Regions from separate parts of the Serratia sp. 2723 genome, predicted to be linked through region 1. Evidence: predicted binding sites of a transcription regulator. Region 1 holds the regulator's gene; each other region holds the start of a gene.

Region 1 (6,071 bases):
CTCCGACTTTAACGCCAACGGCGAAAAAGCCGTGTTCGGTGGCGTGATGTATGACCTGAGCAATTGGAACCTGCCTGGTATGGCCGTCGGCGCTTCCTACGTTTACGCCTGGGACGCCAAGCCAAGCACCAATCCGATTTACGATCAGAGCCAGCGCCTGAGAGAGAGTGCTTACAGCCTGGATGCGATGTACACCATGCAGGACGGGCGCGCCAAAGGCACCCTGTTCAAACTGCACTTCACGCAGTATGACAACCATTCCGATATCCCAAGCTGGGGCGGCGGTTACGGCAACATCTTCCAGGACGAGAAAGACGTCAAATTCATCGTTATCGCACCGTTCACCATCTTCTAATGCACTCCCCGGTGGCCAGGCTGCCGGGGAAATGTCACAGGACTTTAACCATGAAAAAACTGATGCTGATTATGGCTGCGGTTGCCGGGCTTAGCGCCTGCTCGCAATCTGCCGCGCCCCCGGAAGATGTCAAGCTGCGCCAGGCCTACAGCGCCTGTATCAATACCGCAGAAGGTTCGCCAGAAAAATTGCAGGCCTGCCAGGCGGTGCTGAACGTGTTGAAGCAAGAGAAACAGCATCAACAGTTCGCTGAACAGGAAACCGTGCGGGTGCTGGATTATCAAAGCTGCATCCAGGCCGCCCATACCGGCAATGGCCAGGCGTATGACGCCAAATGCGGCAAGCTGTGGAAAGAAATTCGCGCAAACAACAACTGATTACGCAAGAGGTTGCAGATGAACAAGTTTAAGATGAGTGCTCTCGCCGCCCTGACGGCTACCTTTGGACTCTTGGGCAGTGTAGGTTCTGCCATGGCCAGCCAGCAGGTGGTTGATCAACTCAGCCAGTTGCAGGTCAATTTGAAAATGTTGGATAACCGTGCCGCTGAGAACGGCGTGGACTGTGCCAAGCTGGGTGCCGACTGGGCGTCCTGCCACAAGGTGCTGATCACCTTGACCAACGGCAATCAGGAAATCAAAGATAAAGACTGGGCGATCTATTTCCACAGCCCGCGCCAGACGCTGAAGGTCGATAACGACCAGTTCAAAATCACCCACATTACCGGCGATCTGTATAAGCTGGAGCCGACGGACAAATTCACCAGCTTCCCGGCCAACCAGGCGGTGGAAATTCCGATTATTGCCGAATACTGGCAGCTGTTCCGCACCGACTTCCTGCCGCGCTGGTATGCCACTTCCGGCGATGCTCAGCCGAAGATCCTGTCAAATACCGATACCGAAGATGTTCACCAGTTTGTTGCCCCGTTCACCGGTGACCAGTGGAAGCGTACCAAGGATGACAACAACATTCTGATGGTGCCGGAAAGCCGCTTCACCAAGAACCAGGATCTGAAAGTGTTGCCGATGGCATCGCTGCGTGGGCAAATCATCCCAACCCCGATGGAAGTTAAAGTCCATGCGAAGGATATTGACCTGAGCAAAGGCGTGGCGTTGGAACTGAGCGCCTTGGCCAAGCCAGCGGCAGATGCAGCAGCCGAGCGTTTTGCCCTGTTGGGCATTGAGAGCCAGGAGAGCGGTTATCCGATCAAGACGGATATTAAGCCCGCTGCATTCAAAGGCGATCGGGCCGTGCCAGGTGCCTACCAACTGAAGATCGGCGAGAAAGGTGCCGAGATCGTCGGTTTCGATCAGACTGGGGTGTTCTATGGTCTGCAATCCATCCTGTCGCTAATCCCTTCGGATGGTAGCAAGAAGATCGCGACGCTGGATGCCAAAGATGCACCGCGCTTCCAATACCGCGGCATCTTCCTGGACGTGGCGCGTAACTTCCACCAAAAAGACGCCGTATTGCGCCTGCTGGATCAGATGGCAGCCTACAAGCTGAACAAATTCCACTTCCACCTGACGGATGATGAAGGTTGGCGTATTGAGATCCCTGGCCTGCCAGAGTTGACCGAAGTGGGCGGCCAGCGTTGCCATGACCTGAGTGAAACCACCTGCCTGATGCCGCAATATGGCTCTGGCCCGGCACCGCACGGTGGTTTCTTCTCCCGTCAGGACTATATCGACATCGTTAAATATGCTCAGGCGCGCCAGATTGAAGTGATCCCTGAGATCGACATGCCAGCGCACGCTCGTGCAGCGATTATTTCCATGGAAGCTCGCTACAAGAAACTGCTTGCCGAAGGGAAAGAGAAAGAGGCTAACGAGTTCCGCCTGGTGGATCCGACCGATACCTCCAATACCACCTCGGTGCAGTACTTCAACCGCCAGAGCTACCTGAACCCATGCCTGGATTCGTCCAAGAGCTTTGTGGACAAAGTGATTGGTGAAGTGGCCCAGATGCACAAAGAGGCCGGCCAACCGCTGAAAACCTGGCACTTTGGTGGGGACGAAGCGAAGAACATCCGTCTGGGTGCTGGCTATACCGACGTGAAAAAACCGGAAGCGGGCAAGGGTATCCTCGATCTGAGCAAAGAAGACAAGCCGTGGGCCAAGTCGCAGGTTTGCCAGGCCATCATCAAAGACGGCAAGGTGGCAGATATGGAACACCTGCCAAGCTACTTCGGTCTGGAAGTCAGCCAGTTGGTGAAAGCGCACGGCATTGACAGAATGCAGGCGTGGCAGGACGGCCTGAAAGATGCCAAAGACTCGAAGGCCTTTGCGACCAAGCATGTGGCGGTGAACTTCTGGGATACCCTGTACTGGGGTGGTTTCGACTCGGCTAACGACTGGGCGAACAAGGGTTATGACGTGGTGATCTCTAACCCGGACTACGTCTATATGGACTTCCCATATGAAGTCAGCCCGGACGAACACGGTTATTACTGGGGCACCCGCTTCAGCGACGAGCAGAAGATCTTCAGCTTTGCGCCGAACAACCTGCCGCAGAACGCCGAAACCTCGGTTGACCGTGACGGTAACCACTTCACCGCCAAGAGCGACAAACCATGGCCGGGCGCATATGGTCTTTCCGCACAACTGTGGAGCGAAGTCGTGCGTACCGACCAGCAGATGGAATACATGATTTACCCACGTGCAGTGTCGCTTGCAGAGCGTGCATGGCACCGCGCCAGCTGGGAGCAGGATTACAAAGCTGGCCGTGAGTACAAAGGTGGCGAAACCCACCAGGTCGATACCAAAACCCTGGACCAGGACTGGCTGCGCTTTGCTAACCTGATTGGTCAACGTGAGCTGGCCAAGATGGATAAAGCGGGCGTGAGCTATCGCCTGCCGGTTCCAGGTGCACGTATCGTCGGTGGTCAGTTGGAAGCGAATATTTCTCTGCCAGGTTTGGGGATTGAATATTCCACCGACGGCGGCAAACAGTGGCAGCGCTATGACGATAAAGCGCGCCCTGCGGTAGCGGGTGACGTGCAAATCCGTGCAATCAGCCCGGACGGCAAACGCTTCAGCCGCGCCGAACCGGTGAAAGCGTAAAATAGTGCGAGGTGAGAGCAAACTGCAATAGTGATCATTGAGTGGATATTTTTCCCCGGGCCTGTCCGGGGATTTTTTTCTCTGTCATCCGGGCATAAAAAAACCGCCATGTAGGCGGTTTTCGCGTTCTGGCGCGGGCCAGAATCAATTCTTGTCGTGCAGCGCTTCGTTCTCGCGGCAATCGCCGGTTTCACAGTGGCCGTACAGGTACAGGCTGTGGTTGGTGAGCTTGATACCGTGTTGCTTGGCGATATCGCGCTGACGCACTTCGATGGATTCGTCGCTGAACTCGATCACTTTGCCGCAGTCCAGGCAAATCAGGTGATCGTGGTGGTGTTGCTGAGTCAGTTCGAATACCGACTTGCCGCCTTCAAAATTGTGGCGTGTCACAATACCTGCGTCGTCAAACTGGTTCAGCACGCGGTATACCGTGGCCAGGCCAATTTCTTCGCCCATATCTATCAGTTTTTTGTACAGATCTTCCGCACTGACGTGATGGCATGCCGGATCCTGCAAGACTTCCAGGATTTTGAGTCGCGGAAGAGTGACTTTTAAGCCAGCCTTCTTCAATGCGGAGTTGTTATCAGTCATGCGGATTCAGTCCTGTTACTATGCTAATCAAGTTGAGGCGTTCTCGCCTATGGCATCGGTCGGCACAAAGCGTTAATCGCGTCTCATTATAGAACCGGTTGCTGCAAATAGAAACCGCCGGTTGTTAACAAACATATCTTTGCACTTTTACAGGGTAATCATGCAAAGCTTTGATGGATGGGATAAACCGATGTCTTAGTCTACCGTGGCGAGGCAGGAAGTTACAAACTTGTAGCTTCTATTGCTCTAATCCGTGATGCCGATAACAGAAGGGCGCAGTATACGGCGCCCCTACAATATGTTCAGAGCTTAGCCGACGATCTCGGCCAGGCTCAGCTCTTCACTGATTTGCTTGACCCAGGCGTCTACGCGTTCGTTGGTCAGCTCAGGTTGACGATCTTCGTCAATGGCCAGCCCGATAAAGTGATCGTCATCTGCCAGACCCTTGGAGGCTTCGAAATGGTAGCCTTTGGTTGGCCAATGGCCGACGATGGCCGCACCGCGTGGTTCAATGATGTCGCGGATGGTGCCCATCGCATCGCAGAAATATTCCGCGTAGTCTTCCTGATCGCCACAGCCAAACAGCGCTACCAGCTTGCCGTTAAAGTCGATATCTTCCAGCGTCGGGAAGAAATCATCCCAGTCGCACTGTGCTTCGCCGTAGTACCAGGTTGGGATACCGAGCAGCAGGATGTCAAACGCTGCCAGATCTTCTTTACTGCTTTTGGCGATGTCGTGGATTTCTGCCACGTCGTTGCCGAATTTTTGCTGAAGCGTCTTTTGGATCATCTTGGCAATGTTTTCGGTATTGCCAGTGTCGCTGCCAAAGAAAATGCCTACATGAGCCATAGTGAGAATAACCTTTTAATTCAAATGAATGTATTGCGTAAACGCGGCCTGAGGCGCTGCCAAGGGAAGGCTTGCTCAGCCGTAAATGCGTATCATGCCAGAAATTTGCCCTGAGGTTTTATCGCGTTTATGCGATGCCTCAGCGGAGGTGGAACCGATCTGGCGTCATCCTTAACGCCGTGCCGCGCGTGCGGCAGCAGAGATCAGTGTTCTGGCTGTTCTTCCGCCAGTTGGGCCAACAGCATTTGTTCGATCAATTCGCTGCGGCTGATATTGCGCTGGTCGGCCAGTTTGTTCAGAGCATCTACCGCGTCTGCGTTGATTTTCAGCTCCACACGCCGTAATCCACGCACTTTGTCCCGTCGTAGCTGATTGCGCTTATTAATTCTAAGCTGTTCATCACGGGAAAGCGGGTTGGTTTTCGGGCGCCCTGGACGGCGTTCATCTGCGAACAAATCCAGCGTCGTGCGATCCGTTTGTTCTTTTGCCATTGTTGCGCTACTGCAAGGGAGTTTGCATCAAAAAGCGGTTTACGCTTCCTGACGGTTTGATTTACACAATTCGGGCCAATAAACCCTAACCCAAATTCGCCCCCAGCCAAGCGCAGCTTCACACCTGGACAGGGTGGCAAAATTATAGCGCGCCATATTACCCCAGCAGATGGAGCAACGACAATGCCTAACTTAGCCACAAACGCGCTAAGCTATTCTGTCTAGCGCGTTTTTTCGCCATTTAAGCTCACGGTTGGTCAATAAAACGGTGGATTGCCCGTAATACGGCGTCCGGTTTCTCTGCATGGACCCAGTGGCCGGAGCCTGCAACCACATAGGCGCGAGCCTGCGGGAACTGACGGGCGATGTCATCGCGGTAGCTATCCTGTACGTAAGGCGAGAGACCACCACGGATAAACAGCGTCGGGTGTGGCCAGGGGGGAACCTCTTTCCAGCCGATAATATTCTCATATTGCTCGATCAACACCGGCAGGTTGAACCGCCAACTGCCGGCATGGAAAGATTTCAACAGAAACTGGATCACACCTTCCTCATCCAGCGTGGCCCGCATGAGCTGCGCAGCCTGCTGACGCTGGGTGATACCCGCATCGGTGACGGCTTGCAGTGCGGTAAAGATCTGGTCATGGCGGCGAGTGTCGTAATCCACCGGGGCGATATCGATCGCCACCAGCCGTTCAATCCGCTCTGGGGCTAGTGCGGTCAACG
Region 2 (6,071 bases), on a different contig from region 1:
CCTCGGTGATCGTGTTGACCATTACCGGCGCGTTACTAACGGATAAGTACATTGAGCCACGGCTGCCAAAATGGCAAGGCACCGCCGGAGACAAGCTCGAGGTACTCACCCCATTACAAAACCGTGGCCTGATGATGAGCGGTATTGCCGCGCTGGTGTTTATCGCCGTGATGGCCGCGCTGGTAGTGCCGGAAGGTGCCCCACTGCGCGATCCACAAACCGGCTCGGTGATCCCTTCCCCCTTTATTAAAGGCATTGTGCCGATCATCATCCTGTTCTTCTTCACCGTCGCCATCACTTACGGCGTCGTCACCAAGACCATCCGACGCCCGGACGATATCCCCAACCAGCTAGTCGAGCCGATGAAGAATATGGCGGGCTTTATCGTCATGGTGTTCCCGCTGTCGCAGTTTGTGGCGTTCTTCAACTGGAGCAACATGGGCAAGTTTATGGCCATCGGCCTGACGGATCTGCTGGAGGCGGCCGGAATGAGCGGCGCACCGGCGTTCCTCGGTCTGATGTTCCTGTCTGCTTTCCTCTGCATGTTTATTGCCAGCGGCTCCGCCATCTGGTCGATCCTGGCACCGATCTTCGTGCCAATGTTTATGCTGTTGGGCTTTCACCCGGCCTTCGCCCAGATGATCTTCCGCATCGCCGATTCATCCGTGCTGCCGCTGGCACCGATGTCGCCATTCCTGCCGTTATTCCTTGGTTTTCTGCAACGCTACCTGAAAAACGCCAAACTCGGCACCTACTACGTGCTGATCATGCCCTATCCGCTGGTGTTCTTCGCCGTCTGGACTCTGCTGCTGGTGGTGTGGTACGTGCTGGGGCTGCCTATCGGGCCAGGGGTCTACCCGAAAATGGGGTAAGGGGAAAATGTTTTGTACTGGATAACCTGCCTTTTGACGTAAGCTGAACCGATTATCCCCGCCGGGTGCTTGTCAGCCAGTGGGGACATTTCTTTCAATGAGCTAAGGGCCGTCATGAGTCGTGAAATCAACAAAGATACTCAGCTGTGTATGTCACTGGCCGGTCGGCCAGGTAATTTCGGCACCCGTTTCCACAACTATCTGTATCAGGAACTGGATCTGAACTACATCTATAAGGCATTCACTACCAAAGATATTCAGGCAGCGGTCGGCGGCGTGCGCGCTTTGGGCATTCGCGGTTGTGCGGTTTCCATGCCGTTCAAGGAAAGCTGTATTCCGTTCCTTGATGAGCTGGATGCATCTGCCACGGCGATTGAGTCGGTCAATACCATCGTCAACGACGACGGCTTCTTGCGGGCCTATAACACCGACTATATCGCCATCGCCAAACTGCTGGCGAAATACCAGATCCCCCCTGCCACCTCGTTTGCCCTGCGTGGCAGCGGCGGTATGGCCAAAGCGGTGACCGCCGCCCTGCGCGATGCCGGGTTCAAGAAGGGTTATATCATTGCGCGCAACCCACAGACGGGCCAGGCGCTGGCAGCACAGTATGGCTATCAGTGGCAACCAGAGGTCGGAGATTTACAGGTTGAGATGGTGATTAACGTCACGCCAATCGGCATGGCGGGCGGAAGCGAAGCCGAGCAGTTGTCCTTTGAACCGGCCACCATCAAGGCTGCCAAGATCGCCTTCGACGTGGTGGCTTTACCGGCAGAAACCCCGCTGATCCGCCATGCCCGTGAACAGGGTTTGCAGGTAGTAACTGGAGCCGAAGTGATCGCTCTACAGGCATTGGAACAGTTTGTGTTGTACACCGGCGTGCGCCCCACCGATGAGCAAATCACCCGCGCTGCGGCACATGCACGTGGCTAAATAGCGCCCTCTTCTTCGAGTTAGACAACCCGAAGAAGAGGAAATGGCCGGGTGGATTACTTGGCCACGCCTTCCATACCCACCAGCCCTACTTTCAGGTAGCCGGCTTTGCGTAGCGTATCCATCACGCTCATCAGCGTTTCATAATCTACGGTCTTGTCCGCCTGGAAGAAGATGGTGGTTTCTTTATTCGCCTGCGTACGTTGATCCAGCACCGACGTCAGTTGTTCCGCCGTCACCGGCTCATCACCCACGTACAGCTGCTTGTCTGCCTTCACCGACAGGAACACCGGTTTTTCCGGACGCGGCTGCGGTTTAGCGGAAGAAGCGGGCAGATCGACACGAATATCTACCGTTGCCAGCGGCGCAGCCACCATAAAGATGATCAACAGCACCAGCATGACGTCGATAAACGGCGTCACGTTGATTTCATGCAGTTCGCCGCTGTCGTCCAGATCTTCATTTAAGCGCATCGCCATAACTCACCCCACCCGCAGCTGGTGCGCATGCTGCGAACGTTTGGCATCGGCCGAGGCCGCCAGATCCAGATCGCGGCCCAACAGCAGCAGCACCTGTGCCGCCACATCACCCACCTGAGCACGGTGGCCGCCAATAACGCGAGCAAAAATGTTGTAGATCACTACCGCCGGGATGGCCGCAACCAGACCAAGAGCGGTGGCCAACAGGGCTTCCGCAATGCCCGGGGCAACGACCGCCAGGTTGGTGGTTTGCGAATGGGCAATGCCGATAAAGCTGTTCATGATGCCCCATACGGTGCCGAACAGGCCGACAAACGGTGAAATGGCACCGATGGTGGCCAGGAAGCCATTGCCGCGCCCCAACTGACGCCCGTAGGCCGCTACGCGGCGTTCCAGACGGAAACCGGTACGCTCTTTAATGCCGTTGTTGTCATTAGAGGCCGCCGACAACTCCAGTTCGTTCTGCGCATCTTGCAGCAGTACCGCACTGATGCTCTCTTGCGAGAAGCTTTGCGCCAGTTCGGAGGCATCGTCCAGCGAACGCACGTCGGCCAGTGCCAACTGCTCACGACGCAGACGGCGCTTGGAACGAAACAGCTCACTGCCTTTGGCAAACAGAATGGTCCAGGTGACGATAGACGCCAGCACCAGGCCAATCATCACGATTTTCACCACGATATCAGCGTGTTGATACATGCCCCAGACGGAAAGGTCCATGCCACGCGTTTCGGGCGGTTGGATGGTCGGTTCAGGATTAACCGGGGCGATATTCTCCGGGGTACCCACCACTGGAGTTACTGCTGCTGGTGCGGCCGGTGTCGTCGCCGCAGCAACGCTTTGCGCAACGGCTGGTGCAGTAGCCGGAGCCGCCTGAGCGTTGCCCACCAACCCCACTACCAATACCAGTGAGGCGATCACACTGCGCCCTAATGCGCCCCATTGCCCACGGCCTGCGCCCTGAGCACTTAGATTTGTCATTTTGCCAGCCGTTTTCACGCTGTGCCTCCACCCATTTCAACATTTAAGGAAGAATTCAGCGTGCGATCATATCAAACCAATCAGGGATTGATAGTAGTTATCATTATTATTTGAAGAATTACGCATCGATGAGCAAAAAATGATACAACCCCAGTCACTATCAGGGTTTGCGCGTCGTCTGGCATAACATTACCTACCCATGATGCTAACAAAACCATCACTCAAACTGCTGATTTTTACCCCAACAGGCCATAAAATCACACAGTAAGGCAGGAGGTTTTACGGCGTTTTTACTTGGCCATACCGACGGTCGCCTATACTTTTTCCGAGTTTTACAGCCTTTGCCACATTTTCCATGCTCTGTTTAATGTCCGCTTAAGCTAATAGCGGTACACTACATGGTGCTCTAGGGCCTCACTGCCGTGTGTGGCCTAAATTTACCGGCGAGCATGGCTATAACAGCACGGTAGCCTATAGAAAGTCAGCCCAGGCACCCCAGGATAAAGAATGGATGTATTAAGAGAGATTGTTCACGCACTGTGGACGCAAGACTTTACTGCACTTGCCGATCCCAGCGTGATTTGGGTGGTTTATGCCGTCCTTTTTACCACCTTGTTTTTGGAAAACGGTTTGTTGCCCGCCTCCTTCCTGCCTGGAGATAGCTTACTGCTGTTGGCCGGTGCCTTGATCGCCAAAGGCGTGATGAACTTTATCCCCACGCTGATTATTCTGACGGTCGCCGCCAGCCTTGGCTGTTGGCTCAGCTATCTGCAAGGGCGATGGCTTGGCCATACCTCGGTGGTGAAAGGCTGGTTGTTACAGCTACCGGCCCAATACCACCAACGCGCGTACATGCTGTTTAACCGCCACGGCCTGGTCGCTCTGCTGATTGGCCGTTTCCTGGCGTTTGTACGCACCCTGTTGCCTACCATGGCCGGTATCTCGGGCCTCAATAGTGCCCGTTTTCAAATTTTTAACTGGCTCAGCGGCTTGCTGTGGGTAAGTTCGGTGGTCACGCTGGGCTATGCCTTTAGCCAAATCCCGCTGGTTAAACGCCACGAAGATCAGGTGATGGCGGGGCTGATGATCCTGCCAATGGTGCTGTTGGTCGTTGGGCTGCTGGGCGTGATGCTGGTCGTTTGGCGGAAAAAACGCGCCTCCTGAACCGGGTGGCGCGACTATAGCGTCATCCTGGCGGGCAGGTGGCTGACCAGCGCATCCACCGCCAGCCGTACTTTCAAGGGTAAATGTGGCGTGAGCGGCCAGACGGCATGCACCTCAAAATCTTTCCCCGGTACGTCCCCCAACACCTGCTGCAATCGGCCTTCTTGCAAGGCATCACGGATTAACCAACATGGTAGCCAGGCGATGCCAAACCCGGCCACCGCCGCGTCGGCAATCGCCTGCAGATCGTCCATCAACAAGCGGGGCTTCGGCATCACTTCTCGCGTTGTTCCGTCTGCCTGCGGGATCAACCAGCTACGTGTCATTGCGGCGTGGCGATAAGCGATGGCATCGTGCAGAGGTAGTTCCTCAACGCTTCCTGGCGTACTACAGCGAGCCAGATAATCCGGCGAGGCACACAGGGTCATGCGGTTATCCCCTAGCCTTCTCGCCACCAACCCGGCGCTGTCCGGCAATGGGCCGTTACGCACCGCAAGATCGAATCCTTCCTCGACCAAATCCACCACCCGATCGCTGAATGACAGATCGAGTTCCAATCCTGGATGCTCACGCGACAATGCGGTAAGCACCGGCGCGATACACAGGCGGCCAATCAGCACTGGCATCGAGACCCGTAACCGGCCACTGACCTGCCGCTTACCGCTTTCCAGCAGGTTCTCTGCGACGCGGATCTCTTCCAACGCCCGTAAACAACGCTCATAGAACAGCGCGCCATCGTCAGTCAGGTTCAGGCTGCGGGTGGTGCGGTGAAACAGGCGTACGCCCAACCGTTGCTCCAACCGGGCGATAGTTTTGCCCACCGCCGAGCGGGAGAGATGCAACCTGTTGGCCGCCAGCGCAAAACTGCCCGCCTCCACCACGCTGACCAATACCGAAATGCCGCTTAATCGGTCACTCATCACTTGTAGCCTTTTAGGAAACAATCTTGTGAAATTTTATCGCCACTGGTGATTTTAAATCAACGCTATTATCTGTGAATATCTTCAACCCATCAGGAGCACCTCATGACCGAAACCATGCAACGCTGGACGATGAACGCCGTAGGGCGTGAACATCTGCAATTAACCGAGAGCGCCATTCCACAGCCCGGCCCACATCAGATTCGGGTGAAAGTGAACGCCGTGGCGCTGAATTACCGCGATAAAATGGTGATAGAAGGCACCATGCCGTTGGATCTGCCGCTGCCGTTTACCCCAGCCTCGGATATGGCTGGCGTGGTAGACGCGGTGGGAGGCGGCAGCACGCGTTTTCGCCCTGGCGATCGGGTGATCTCTACCTTTAGCCCAGACTGGATCGACGGTAAACCTGACGGTGATGCCCGCATTCCGCCTTATCGTGCATCAGGCGGTACCTATCAAGGGATGCTGGCCGAATACGTGGTGGTCGATGAAAACTGGCTGAGCGCAGCTCCCGGCACGCTAGACGATGCCGAAGCCAGTACCTTACCCTGCGCTGGGCTGACGGCCTGGTTTGCCTTGGTAGAACGCGGGCATTTGCGTGCCGGGGAATCGGTATTGGTACAAGGCACCGGTGGCGTTGCCTTATTCGCGCTACAGATTGCCAAAGCCCACGGAGCACAGGTCTTTGTCACCTCCGGCAGCGAAGAGAAGCTGCTACGTGCCAA
Region 3 (6,071 bases), on a different contig from region 1:
AGCAATAGCAGGATCAGCGCTATCGGCAAGATACGCAGGCGTGCACTCATGAGCGGGTCTCCTGTGCCTGCTCCAGCAAGCGGCAAAAACGCATGGCCGACAGCGTGGCACCGTAGAACCACACCGCTGGAACCTGCCGCAGTTGGCCCTGACGGATAAACGGCAAGGCCTGCCACAGTGGCGTCTTGCTGACCTTATCCATCATGGCTTGATTACCGTGATCGAGATAAATCGCTCGCGCATTTTTTATTGTCGCCAGACGTTCGATCCCCACCACCGAGGTCCCCCAGAAGTTGGTTTCCCCCTGCCAGGCATTCTCGATGCCTAGCTGATCCATCACTTCCTGAAACAGGCTCTTCTGGCCAATCACCAACACGTGCCGAGGATCGAGCAAAGAAAACAGCAGCAACGGCTGTTGCCGATACCCCGCCAGGCGGTTACGCGCCTCCAGCATGAAAGCATCAAACTGTTGCAGATGCTGGGTAGCCCGCGCCTCCAGACCTAGCCGCTGTGCCAATTGCAGCAGCGAGTTTTTGCCCACGGTGAGCGGTTTACCGCTGCCGTCGTTAAAGCCAAACTCCATGGTCGGGCCGATAGGCTGCAGTTTTTGTGGCGAAGGGCCATAGCCTTTGGAAAGCAGGATCAGAGAAGGTTTGAGCTGTTGCAACAGCTCCAGATTGGGTTCGGTACGTTGACCGACGTCGATCACCGAATCCGGCAACCGAGGATCTTGTACCCACAGGTTGTAGTTGTGGATATCGGCAACCGCCTGCGGCATCACGCCCAGTGCGATCAGCAGCTCGACCGGTAGCCACTCCAATGCCGCGATACGGGTGATATCGGGCAAACCCCTCGCACGCGACGGTAAAGAGAACAACAGAGGCGATAAGGCCATCGCCGTTAATAAACGCCGGCGCAGCGGGTCATGATGAAAATCGGCAGAGGTAGGCATTAATAAACGAAGCTCACAGGTGCACCACCACTCGGGTGCGGCAATATGCCCATCGGGATGCCGTAGATCTGTTCCAGCACCGGCCCTTGCATCAACTCGAGCGATGACCCCTGGGCAATCATTTCGCCGCCGCGTAACGCCACCAGATGGTCGCAATAACGGGCCGCCATGTTGATGTCATGCAGCACTGCAATCACCGTCAGGCCACGCTCATGGCTCAGGCGCTGGATCAACGCCAGCACTTCAACCTGATGGGCGATATCCAACGCCGAGGTCGGTTCATCCAGCAGCAGACAACGGCTATCCTGTGCGACCATCATCGCCAGCCAGGCCCGTTGACGTTCACCGCCTGAGAGGCTGTCTACCAGGCGGTTGGCAAAGGGTTTCAGCCCCACCAGCCCGATAGCCTCTTCCACCAGCTCGCGATCGCCAGCTTTGAAACGCCCTAACGCGCCGTGCCAAGGATAGCGGCCGATGGCGACCAGTTCGCGCACCGTCATCCCTTCCGCTGCGGGTAATTGCTGCGGCAAGTAGGCCACTTGGCGAGCAAAGGCTTTGCTGTCCCATTGGCCCAGCGGTTGCCCATCAAGCAATGCCTGGCCAGCGGTAGGGTTTTGGTGACGGCCAAGGATTTTCAGCAGCGTGGATTTGCCGGAGCCATTATGACCAATCAATCCACAGACTTTGCCTTGAGGAAAAGCCAGTGACAGCGGTTGTAACAGCACCCGCCCTGGCACGGCAAAGCTCACGCCGTCGAGCTGGAACGTAGCATCGCGATTAAGGTGTTTATCCTGCATAGGCCCTGCTTGCCGGGGAGCGACCAAAGGCCGCTCCCGTTAGCCGATTAGAAACTGAAGGTTGCCGTGGCGACCACTTGACGTTCTGCACCCCAGAAACAGCCATAGGTGGCGAAACAGCTGGACACATACTCTTTATCAAACAGGTTGTTGACGTTAAGTGCCACGGAAGAGCCTGGCAGATCGAAGCGCGCCAAATCATACTTGATCACAGTATTCCACACGGTGTAGTCCGGCACTTTGAAGGTGTTGGCTTCATCACCATAGGTTGAACCGGTATAGCGCACACCCGCGCCCAGCGTCAGGCCACTCAACGCCGTCTCATGGAAGGTATAATCCCCCCACAGCGAGGCCATATGCTTGGGAATGATCGCCGGTGTATTGCCCTGGTTGGTGGTGTCTGCGGTGTATTCGGCATCGGTATAGGTGTAGGACGCCAGCAGGTTGACGTTAGCCGTCAGCGCCGCTTTGCCTTCCAACTCTACGCCGCGAGAGCGGATCTCCCCGGTTTGCTGCTGGAACCAACCTTTATCGGCATGCTCAACATCCGTGACCAGGTTATTTGACTTGGTCAGTTGGTAGATGGCAATGGTGGCAGAGACGGGGCGATCTTTCGGCATGTATTTCACGCCAGCTTCATACTGTTCGCCTTTGGAAGGAACGAAGGCTTTGCCGTCATAACCTGCGCCCACGTTCGGCTCGAAGGACTGCGCGTAGCTGACATACGGCGAGATGCCGTTATCGAACAGATAGTTCAGGCCGATGCGATTGGTAGACTGGTGGTCTTTCTGCTCGCTGAAGGGGATCGTAGCCATGTCGGTGCGATCCTCAACGGTGCTCTTAGCCCAGTCATAGCGCGTACCGGCAGTCAGGATCCATTGGTTCCACTCGGCCTGTTCCTGCAGATAAATACCCACCTGCCGTTGGCCATTGACCTTACTGGTTGGGTTTAACGATCCTCTGCTGTCATTGCCGAACTGCGGGTTAGCCAGATCCAGAGGAGCCGCAACGCCCCAGCCGCCCTGAATATCGTTACTCATGCGCATAAAATCTACGCCAGCCAGCAGCGTATGATCTACACGGCCAGTAGCAAACCTGGCCTGGCCCTGAGTATCAACGCTGAAGTTATTCAGGCGCTCATCCGAAGCGATATAGTTGCGGTTGAGAGTGGTGTTGTCGGCGTTGACCCCGGTGCCATAGATATTGTTCTGGTTGGTATGCAGTTGCATATAACGCAGGTTCTGGCGCACAGTCCAGGTATCATCGAAATCATGAGAGAAGCTGTAACCAAACATGCGCGTCTGGCGCGAATAGAAGTTACTCTTTTCACCTTCGTTGAAGCTGGTTGGTAGCTTGCCATAAGGCGCGTTGACCACCGTTCCCTGCATCGGCAACCAACCGTAGTAGCCGAGGTTAGGATCGTTTTGCAGGTAAGAATACAGCGTCAGGTTGGTATGCTCATCGGGCTGCCAGCTGAATGAAGGCGCAATGGTATAGCGTTTTTCCTTGGCCATCTCCTGCTGAGCGTCAGCATCTTTCACCAACCCGGTCAGGCGGAAGGAATACTTGCCGTCATCATCCAATGCATTGCTGAAATCAAAACCGGTCTGGAACAGATTATCTGTGCCCATTTTAAATTGGATTTCTTTCAGCGGCTCCGTGGTTGGGCGCTTGCTGATCAGCGAGACAATCCCACCCGGGCTGCTTTTACCGTAAAGCACGGAAGAAGGCCCGCGCAGCACTTCGGCCCGCTCAAGGAAATAAGGATCGATCACGGCTTCGTTAAAATAGTCGCCTTGCAGCTTCAAACCGTCCAGATAGATATTCTGGTTGACCGAGCCAAAACCACGAATATAAACCGCATCATAGACGTTGGAGCTGCCACGGCTGCCCACCATCACACCAGGAGTGAAGCCTAACGCCTCTTTCACCGAGGAAGGCTGCATCACGTCCATCTGTTCACGCGTGACCACCGACACCGATTGAGGAGTCTTCACCAACGGCGTATCGGTTTTGGTGCCGGTCGCGCTGCGTTTCGCCACGATGGTGCCAACCGGGCCCCAGGCGCTTTCCTGTGAAGTACCTCCGCTACCGCCCCCTACCACCGTTATGGTATCGGCATCCGCGGCAGCAGTCGTCTGAGCTGCAACCGCGGGCAAGGTTAGCGTAGCCGCAATCGTGGCAGCCAAAACGCTTACGGGGAACAAGCCTGATTTGGCCGGTGATGGGGAGTGACGCTTGGTCGGCATGTCTGATTTCTCTGGTGTGGTGTGATAACGAATGTGAACGAGAATAATTATTATAAGCGCGGCATTTTATGCAGAAGGCTAACTGAACTGCAAGCGTATTTCAGCCGTAAAAAGGCTATGGGATTGGCCTGGTAACCAGGTTAACCGAGTGGAAATAAAATAGACGTTAAAGAAAGTAAAGCCCGTAACAGAACGCTACGGGCTTGATAACACAGTAAAATCAAATGATAAATATGCTTAACATAACGGCTGGGATTTATTTGCCAAACATATCTTTTATCCAGCCAGCAACGCCATCGGCATCTTTCTGCTCACCAGCCTGCTGCTGTTGAGTTTGCTGCTGTGCTGCCTGGCTCGCCTGGCATAGCCCCTGCGGGTTCTCCGTCCAAACCGGGATGGTGCGCCAACTGCTGCCTCCACAGATAAAGTTACCGGCAGAATCAATGCCCATCTGGCTAATGCCTTCAGGTTGTTGCAGCTTCAGTACCAGCGGCGTCTGGTTTTCCAGATAGCGACGATACAGCGTCAAGGCACCGTTGGCACCGGTCAGCTTGGCTGGGCCGTTATTGTCACGCCCTACCCAGGCAATCGCCACTTCCTTGCCGTCGATACCGGCAAACCAACTGTCACGCAGATCGTTAGTGGTACCGGTTTTAGCGGCCAGATTGTAATTGGGGAACTTGACCGACAGCGAACGGGAAGTCCCGCGTGCCACACCCTGCTGCATGGCATACAAGGTCAGGTAAGCCGCCTGTGCTGGCACCATACGCTCCGCCTGAGGGAAGCTCTGATACAACGCGGTGCCATCTTCGGCAATCACCGAACGCACCGCAGACAGTGGCGCACGGTTGCCCCCGCTGGCGATGGTCTGGTATTCCTGCGCCACTTCCATTGGCGTCAGGCCGATGGCCCCCAGCAACATGGAAGGCACCGGGGTGATCGCCGATTTAGGAATACCCAACTTTTGCAGGGTAGCGCTGATCTGATCCAGCCCCACCGACATCCCCAGGTTGACCGTTGGCACGTTGAGCGAATTGGCCAACGCATCCACCAGCATCACCCGGCCACGGAACTGGCGATCGTAGTTGTTTGGTTGCCACGAACTGCCATTAGACAGTTTGATCGACAGTGGCTGATCGGCCAGCCAGGTATTGAGCCGATACTTATCCGGTTCCGACAACGCGGTCAGATAGGTTGGCGGCTTGGCCAATGACCCCACCAGACGGCGCGCCTGCAACGCACGGTTAAAGCCGGCAAACTGAGGATCGGCACCGCCCACCATGGCACGTACTTCACCGGTAAAGCGATCGACAATCACCATCGCCGCTTCCAGATCTTTGAGATGGCGCGCGGCACGCAGCGCCGGGATACCGTCTTCCACCGCCTTCTCGGCCGCATCCTGTGAAACCGGATCCAGCGTAGTGAAGATCTTCACACCGGACAGATCGTTAACCTTGTCACCCAGCTTGGCCTGCAACTCCTGACGCACCAGTTGCATAAACGCAGGCTGTGGTGAAATCACCCCACCTTTCGGTTGTACGCCCAGCGGACGAGCGCTCAACATGTTATACAGCTCTGCGTCGATCACCCCCTGGTTCTGTAACAGCTTGAGCACCAGGTTACGACGCTCCAGCGCCAACGTTGGGTTACGCCAAGGGTTATACAGCGAGGCCCCTTTCACCATGCCCACCAGCAGCGCCTGCTGATCCAGGCTCAGTTCATCGACCGGGCGACCAAAGTAGTACAGGCTGGCCAACGGGAAACCGCGGATCTGATCGCTGCCGCTCTGGCCGAGATACACCTCGTTCAGATACAGCTCCAGAATACGGTCTTTGCTATAACGGTAATCCACCAGCAAGGCCATGTAGGCTTCGTTGAGCTTACGCCACAGCGAACGCTCGTTGGTCAGGAACAGGTTTTTTACCAGTTGCTGAGTCAAGGTACTGCCGCCCTGCACCGCACGCCCGGCGGTCAGGTTGGCCACTACCGCACGGCCAATGGAGTAGAAGCTGATACCATCATGCTCGTAGAAATGACGGTCTTCGGTAGCGATCAGCGTGTCGACCAGCAGAT

What was found. Region 1 encodes Fur, which represses iron uptake genes when iron is present. Its sites were predicted from a motif close to ATAATAATGAGAACNACTATCAA; they were not measured.
Region 2: a site for Fur is predicted at 3,350-3,372, ahead of exbB (tol-pal system-associated acyl-CoA thioesterase). Genes of this name have one in related genera too.
Region 3: a site for Fur is predicted at 4,030-4,052, ahead of fhuA (ferrichrome porin FhuA). Genes of this name have one in related genera too.

The regions. Positions count from the first base shown of each region.
Region 1 covers NZ_JBNDIN010000003.1:57,049-63,119, reverse strand. The annotation lists gene chiP (chitoporin ChiP) at 1-355, shown strand, start outside; gene chiQ (ChiQ/YbfN family lipoprotein) at 406-732, shown strand; gene ABIE29_RS05170 (beta-N-acetylhexosaminidase) at 751-3,414, shown strand; gene fur (ferric iron uptake transcriptional regulator) at 3,559-4,005, opposite strand; gene fldA (flavodoxin FldA) at 4,315-4,854, opposite strand; gene ybfE (LexA regulated protein) at 5,058-5,345, opposite strand; gene ybfF (esterase) at 5,593-6,071, opposite strand, start outside.
Region 2 covers NZ_JBNDIN010000002.1:320,194-326,264, forward strand. The annotation lists gene abgT (p-aminobenzoyl-glutamate transporter) at 1-872, shown strand, start outside; gene ABIE29_RS04125 (shikimate 5-dehydrogenase) at 987-1,805, shown strand; gene exbD (TonB system transport protein ExbD) at 1,862-2,284, opposite strand; gene exbB (tol-pal system-associated acyl-CoA thioesterase) at 2,288-3,280, opposite strand; gene ABIE29_RS04140 (DedA family protein) at 3,770-4,426, shown strand; gene ABIE29_RS04145 (LysR substrate-binding domain-containing protein) at 4,441-5,346, opposite strand; gene ABIE29_RS04150 (zinc-dependent alcohol dehydrogenase family protein) at 5,452-6,071, shown strand, end outside.
Region 3 covers NZ_JBNDIN010000002.1:115,705-121,775, forward strand. The annotation lists gene fhuB (Fe(3+)-hydroxamate ABC transporter permease FhuB) at 1-50, opposite strand, end outside; gene fhuD (Fe(3+)-hydroxamate ABC transporter substrate-binding protein FhuD) at 47-952, opposite strand; gene fhuC (Fe3+-hydroxamate ABC transporter ATP-binding protein FhuC) at 952-1,749, opposite strand; gene fhuA (ferrichrome porin FhuA) at 1,797-3,998, opposite strand; gene mrcB (bifunctional glycosyl transferase/transpeptidase) at 4,255-6,071, opposite strand, start outside.